Regions from separate parts of the Franzmannia qiaohouensis genome, predicted to be linked through region 1. Evidence: predicted binding sites of a transcription regulator. Region 1 holds the regulator's gene; the other holds the start of a gene.
The links. Region 1 encodes FNR, which switches genes on or off when oxygen is low (the NO sensors DNR and NnrR bind a similar motif). Its sites were predicted from a motif close to TTGATNTANATCAA; they were not measured.
Positions count from the first base shown of each region.

Region 2: ubiU (ubiquinone anaerobic biosynthesis protein UbiU) is a predicted target of FNR. The motif match lies at 1,854-1,867, and genes of this name have one in related genera.

Region 1 covers NZ_JARWAM010000003.1:228,125-231,331, forward strand. Annotated here, with positions in the region: gene hemN (oxygen-independent coproporphyrinogen III oxidase) at 1-904, shown strand, start outside; gene fnr (fumarate/nitrate reduction transcriptional regulator Fnr) at 982-1,725, shown strand; gene ttcA (tRNA 2-thiocytidine(32) synthetase TtcA) at 1,807-2,685, opposite strand; gene QC821_RS05300 (3'-5' exonuclease) at 2,743-3,207, opposite strand, start outside.
Region 2 covers NZ_JARWAM010000025.1:20,688-23,894, reverse strand. Annotated here, with positions in the region: gene QC821_RS20665 (ribonucleotide reductase subunit alpha) at 46-438, opposite strand; gene hmpA (NO-inducible flavohemoprotein) at 616-1,785, shown strand; gene ubiU (ubiquinone anaerobic biosynthesis protein UbiU) at 1,926-2,921, shown strand; gene QC821_RS20650 (U32 family peptidase) at 2,935-3,207, shown strand, end outside.

The DNA.
Region 1 (3,207 bases):
GCGCCACCTGCAGGCGCTGGGCTTCAACCGCATCAGCCTCGGCGTCCAGGACCTCGACCTGCGGGTCCAGAAGGCCATCAACCGCGTGCAGCCTCGCGTGCTTACCGAGACCCTGGTCGACGAGGCACGGCGACTGGGGTTCCGCTCGCTGAACATGGACCTGATCTACGGCCTGCCCCACCAGACCCGCGACAGCTTCGCCGCGACGCTCGAGCAGGTCATCGACATGGGCCCGGCACGGCTCTCGGTGTTCAACTACGCGCACATGCCACAGCGCTTCGCGCCGCAGCGGCGCATCAGCGAGGCCGACCTGCCCAGCGCCGAGGAGAAGCTCGCCATCCTGCGCACCACCATCGACATGCTCGAGGCCGCCGGCTACGTGCATATCGGCATGGACCACTTCGCGCGCCCCGACGATAGCCTCGCCGTGGCCCAACGCCAGGGCACCCTGCAGCGCAACTTCCAGGGCTACTCGAGCCACGCCGACAGCGACCTGGTGGGCCTCGGGGTCTCGGCGATCTCGCGGGTCGACGACCTCTATGCCCAGAATCCCAGCGACCTGGCCGGCTACGAGGCAGCGCTCGACGCCGGACGCCTGGCGACCCAGCGCGGCGTGCGCCTGAGCCAGGACGACCTGTATCGCCGCTACGCCATCGAGCGCCTGATGTGCGACATGCACCTCGACCTGGCCGAGCTCGGCACCCGCTTCGGCATCGACGCCGAGCGCTACTTTGCCGACAGCCTGCGCCAGTTGGAGGGTGCCGAACGCGACGGCCTGATGATGCGCCGCGGCCTGACCTTGACGGCCACCCCGATCGGCAAGCTGCTGATTCGCCACCTGGCGATGGCCTTCGACGCCCATCTCACGCCTGGCCAGGGGCCGCGCTACTCGAGGATCCTATGAGCTCACCGGAAAGTATTCTTTGCCGTAGCGCCATGATCCACCATACTGAGGGCAACGCCACCACCCAGGAGGAGGTCATGCCAGCCCCCGCCACCGCTCCAAGAAGCGCACGACTGCACGAGACGCGCTGCCAGACCTGCAGCCTGAGCTCACTGTGCCTGCCGCTGGCTCTGGAGCTCTCCGACGTCGACCAGTTCGACGCCATCATCCGCCGTCGCGCGCCACTCAAGAAGGGCGAGACGCTGTTCCGCCAGGGCGAGGCGTTCACCAGCGTGTTTGCGGTGCGCTCGGGCAGCCTCAAGCAGCTGGCCAGCGAGGGCAACGGCGAGGACCAGCTGACCAACTTCTATCTGCCCAGCGAGCTGGTCGGCCTCGACGCCATCGACGACGAGCTGTACCCCGGTACGGTCACTGCCCTCGAGACCACCACGGTGTGCGAGATCCCCTTCGACCGCCTGGACCATCTCTCCGAACAGTTACCGGAGCTGCGCACACAGCTGTTTCGCAGCATGAGCAAGGAGATGCGCGACGACCGCCGCATGATGCGCCTGCTATCGCGCAAGACCGCCGACGAGCGCCTGGCCAGCTTCCTGATCGGGCTGTCGAATCGCTTCCGCCGCCGCGGCTACTCCGCCTACAGTTTCCGGCTGTCGATGTCGCGCGCCGACATCGGCAACTACCTGGGCCTGGCAGTGGAAACCGTCAGCCGCATTCTCGGCCGCTTCCAGCAGCAGCAGCTGGTGTCGGTGGCCGGCCGCGAGGTCAATATCCTCGACCTGTCGGCACTCGAGTCTCTCGCCGAGGGCGACGGCTGCCTCTAGCCATCTCCGACCGCGAAACCGACAGCGCCCCCGCCGAGTGATCGGCGGGGGCGCTGTGCATCTGCATCGCAGAGTCTGCGACTAGGCCTGGCGGGCCAGGTCCAAGGCCTCGATCCGATTGGCCTGGCGCTGGGCCTGCTGGTCCTCGAGCCCGGCGAAATCGAACAGCTCGCGGTCGGCGAGCTGCGACGGCGCCACGTTGGTCACCGCCTTGAACATGGTCTCGAGCCGCCCGGGGTGCTTGGCCTCCCACTCAGCGAGCATCTCCTTGACCACCTGGCGCTGCAGATTGGGCTGCGAGCCGCACAGGTTGCAGGGAATGATCGGGAACGCCATGCGCCGGGCGAACTCGGCGATGTCCGCCTCGCGGCAGTAGGCCAGCGGTCGGATCACGATGTTCTTGCCATCGTCGGCGAGCAGCTTGGGCGGCATCGCCTTGAGGCTGCCGCCGAAGAACATATTGAGAAACAGCGTCTCGAGAATATCCTCGCGGTGGTGGCCCAGCGCCACCTTGGTGGCACCGATCTCTTCGGCGAAGCCGTACAGCGAGCCGCGCCGCAGCCGCGAGCAGAGCGCGCAGGTGGTCTTGCCCTCGGGGGTCTTCTCCTTGACCACCGAGTAGGTGTCGCGCTCGAGGATATGGTAGTCGACGCCAGCGGCGTCGAGATACTCGGGCAATACGTGTTCGGGAAAGCCGGGCTGCTTCTGGTCGAGGTTAACGGCGACCAGCGAGAAGTCCACCGGCGCGCTGCGCTGCAGGCTGCGCAGGATCTCGAGCATGGTGTAGGAGTCCTTGCCACCGGACAGGCAGACCATGACCTTGTCGCCGTCGCGGATCATGCCGTAGTCGATGATCGCGTTGCCCACCTGCCGACGCAGGCGCTTCTGCAGCTTGTTGAACTCACGCTTGTCGCGGGCGTCGCTGACGCCCGCCGCCTGGGGAGGAAGTATCTCGGACATGATCGCAGCATCGGGGCCGGAAATGGTCGGCCATCTTACCATCGCCGCGCAACGACGTCAGTCGCCGCGCATCGCCCCCTTCTCCAGGCGCAGGTACATGAGCGCCGCGGTGACCGCGTCGCCCAGCGCGGTATGACGGCCGATCACCGGCACGTCGAGGGCCTTGGCCACCGCCTCGAAGCGCAGGTTGGGCTCGATCTCGGGATGCGCGCGCCGCAGGTCACGCACGTAGCGCTGCGAGACTTCGATCAGCGAATTGGGCAGGTCGAAGCCGAAGCGCGGGCGCAGGTGGCGGTTGAGTATCGCTATGTCGAAGTCCAGGCACCAGCCCATCAGCGGCCGGTTGCCGATGAAGTCGAGCAGCTTGTCCAGCGCCTCCTCGACGCAGTCGCCACCGGCCAGATCGATGCCGCGCAGGCCGTGGATACGGATCGAGTCGCCGTTGAGGCTGGCCGGACGCTGCAGGCGCAGGTCGAGAGACTCGCTGGTCAGCACCCGGCCGTCGCGTACCTTGACCGCGGC
Region 2 (3,207 bases), on a different contig from region 1:
CTTGCCGGGCCCGCACTGCTCGGGACTGCTGAGACGCCGGCAGGGTCACTGGAAGCTCACCACCTCACCGCGACGATTGAAGGCCAGGAAGGACTCGATACTGCCCATCTGCAGCGACTCCACCATGCGCCGCAACTGCTGCTCAATGATCCCATCATCGCCAGGATCGGCCATGGCAGCCGCGAAGACGAGGTCCCAGTCCTGGCCAGTCTCACGCGACTGCTCGACGAAGGTGGCCATGTCGCTGAGCTCCTCGGGGGTCCTGTCGACACAGGTGACCGGTGTCAGTGCCCCGCCCTCGCCCTGCTCGAAGCGGCGGCGCTGCTCTTCGCTGGGGTAGTCGGGTAGTTCGGCCCGAGTGCACACCAACAGCAGGCGCTGCGGCTCGGGCTGTTTACGCGCTTCGGAGAGCAGGTCGGCAAAGTTTGAAATGGCCATGAAGTCTCCTTGGGATTCATTGCTCGGCTGACGCCCTCAGGTTAGAGGGAAAGCTTCAGCGGTGGAACGTGTCAATCTCGGCCAACTGCGACAGCTCGCCTCATGACAGACGGAACAATAACATGTATTTTACATGAATGTTATAAATCAAGACCCATGATCAAGGACTTACTCCCTATGCTCAGTCGTGACCAGGAACTGCTAATCGAGGAAACAGCCCCGGTGGTTGCCGCCCACCTGGATGACATCACCCGCCGCTTCTATCCGCTGATGTTCGCGCGCTATCCGGACGTCGAGCCACTGTTCAACCAGGCCCACCAGCAGGACGGTGGCCAGCCCCGGGCACTGGCGCGATCCGTGCTGGCCTATGTCCAGCTCCGCCAGGACCCCCAGCAGGCCCGCGGCGCCCTGGCCACGGTGGTCAGCAAGCATGTCTCCCTCGACATCCAGCCCGATCAGTACCCGATCGTCGGTGAGTGCCTGATGGCGGCCATTGGCGAGGTACTGGGAGATGCTGTCACGCCAGAGATTGCCGCGGCCTGGAGTAGCCTCTACGAGGAGCTCGCCGGCCTGCTGATCGAGCTGGAGGACCGCCGCTACCAGGCGTTCGAGCAGCGTCGCGGCGGCTGGCGCGGCCCGCGCGAATTCCGCATCGCCGAGACCCGGCAGGAGAGTGCGGTGATTCGCTCTTTCGTGCTCGAGCCGGTGGACGGCGGCCCGGTAGCCGACCACGCCCCCGGCCAGTACATTGGCGTCAGGTTGACCATCGACGGCAAGCCGCTGTATCGCCACTACAGCCTCTCCGATGTACCCAACGGCAGGCACTACCGCATCTCGGTGAAGCGCGAGCCCCAGGGGCGCGCCAGCCGCCACTTGCACGACGCAATGGCGCGTGGCGATACCCTGGAACTGCTTCCACCGGCCGGCGACCTGACCCTCGCCGAGGGTGACGAGCCCCTACTGCTGGCTTCCGGCGGTGTGGGCCAGACGCCGATGCTACCCTTGGCTCGCCAGGCACTCGCTCAAGGCCGCCGGGTGGTCTACCTGCACGCCGCCCTGGATGCCGAGCACCACGCCTTCCGCGATGAGGTGGCGGCCCTGGCAGAGGCGCACCCGGGTCAGCTGCAAACGGTGAGCGTCCACGAGCACGGCGACCAGGCCGACCATACCGGCCGGGTCGACCGCACGCTGCTGGCGCGACTGCTACCGGAGAACGTACGCTGCTACACCGTGGGTCCCCAGGGTTTCATGAGCGCCGTCGACAAGGCCCTGGCCGAGCTGGGCGTACCAGCCGAACGTCGCCACCACGAGCACTTCGGCCCCTCTCGCCCCCTCGACGCTGCCTGAACGCCTGCAAGCGCGCCCTGGCTCACCAGGGCGCCAAGCTCTTCATTCCTCGACCATTTCGCCATGCCATGACGCGTATCAAAAGCGTGACCTCGATAGTCGACTAGCATGGTCGGGTTTCCCACGACAGGAGGCTCACCATGGAACTCGTCTGCCCCGCCGGCAGCCTGCCCGCCCTCAAGCGCGCCGTGGATGAGGGAGCCGATGCCGTCTACTTCGGCTTCCAGAATGCCACCAATGCCCGGCAGTTCGCCGGCCTCAACTTCACCGACAAGCGTGCCCGCGAAGGCATCGACTACGCTCACGCCCGCGGCAAGCGGGTGTTCTGCGCCATCAACACCTACCCGCAGCCCGACGGCTGGGCCCAGTGGACCCGCGCCGTGGACCAGGCCGCGGACCTTGGCGTCGACGCCCTGATCATGGCCGACATGGGCCTGCTCGACTACGCCGCACGGCGCCATCCCGACCTCGCCCGCCACCTCTCAGTGCAGGGCTCGGCCACCAGCCACGAGGCCCTGCGCTTCTACCACGACCATTTCGGCATCAAGCGCGCCGTGCTGCCGCGGGTGCTCTCCATCACCCAGGTGCGCGACCTGGCCAAGCAGAGCCCGGTGGAGCTCGAGGTGTTCGCCTTCGGCAGCCTGTGCATCATGGCCGAAGGGCGCTGCTACCTCTCCTCCTACCTCACCGGCGAGTCGCCCAACACCCGCGGCGTCTGCTCGCCGGCGGCCCATGTGCGCTGGGAGGAAACCCCCGAGGGGCTGGAATCACGCCTCAACGGTGTGCTGATCGATCGCTACGGCGAGGGCGAGCGGGCCGGCTACCCCACCCTGTGCAAGGGGCGCTTCGAGGTCGGCGGCGAGACCTATCACGCCATCGAGGAGCCCACCAGCCTCAACACCCTGGAACTGCTGCCCGAGCTGCGCGAACTCGGCATCAGCGCGGTGAAGATCGAGGGCCGCCAGCGCAGCCCGGCCTACGTGTCCAAGGTGGCCGGGATCTGGCGCCAGGCGCTGGACCGCCTCGAACGAGCCCCCGAGCGCTTCCACCCCGAGCCCGCCTGGATGGCCGGCCTCGGCGAGGTCTCCGAAGGCGCCACCACCACCCTGGGCGCCTACGAACGCCGCTGGAAATAGGAGCAGAAACGTCATGTCGACTTCCCCTACCCTGCAGCTGTCGCTGGGCCCGGTGCTGTTCTACTGGACCCGCGAGCGCTATGCCGCCTTCTACCGCGAGGCCGCCGACTGGCCGGTGGAAATCGTCTATCTCGGCGAGTCCGTCTGCTCGCGCCGCCGCGACATGAAGCTCGACGACTGGCTCGGCATCGGCCGCGAGCTGGCCCAGAGCGGCAAGCAGGTCGTCATCGCCAGCCAGACCCTGATCGAGTCCGAAGCCGACCTGCGCGACCTGCGCAAGCTGTGC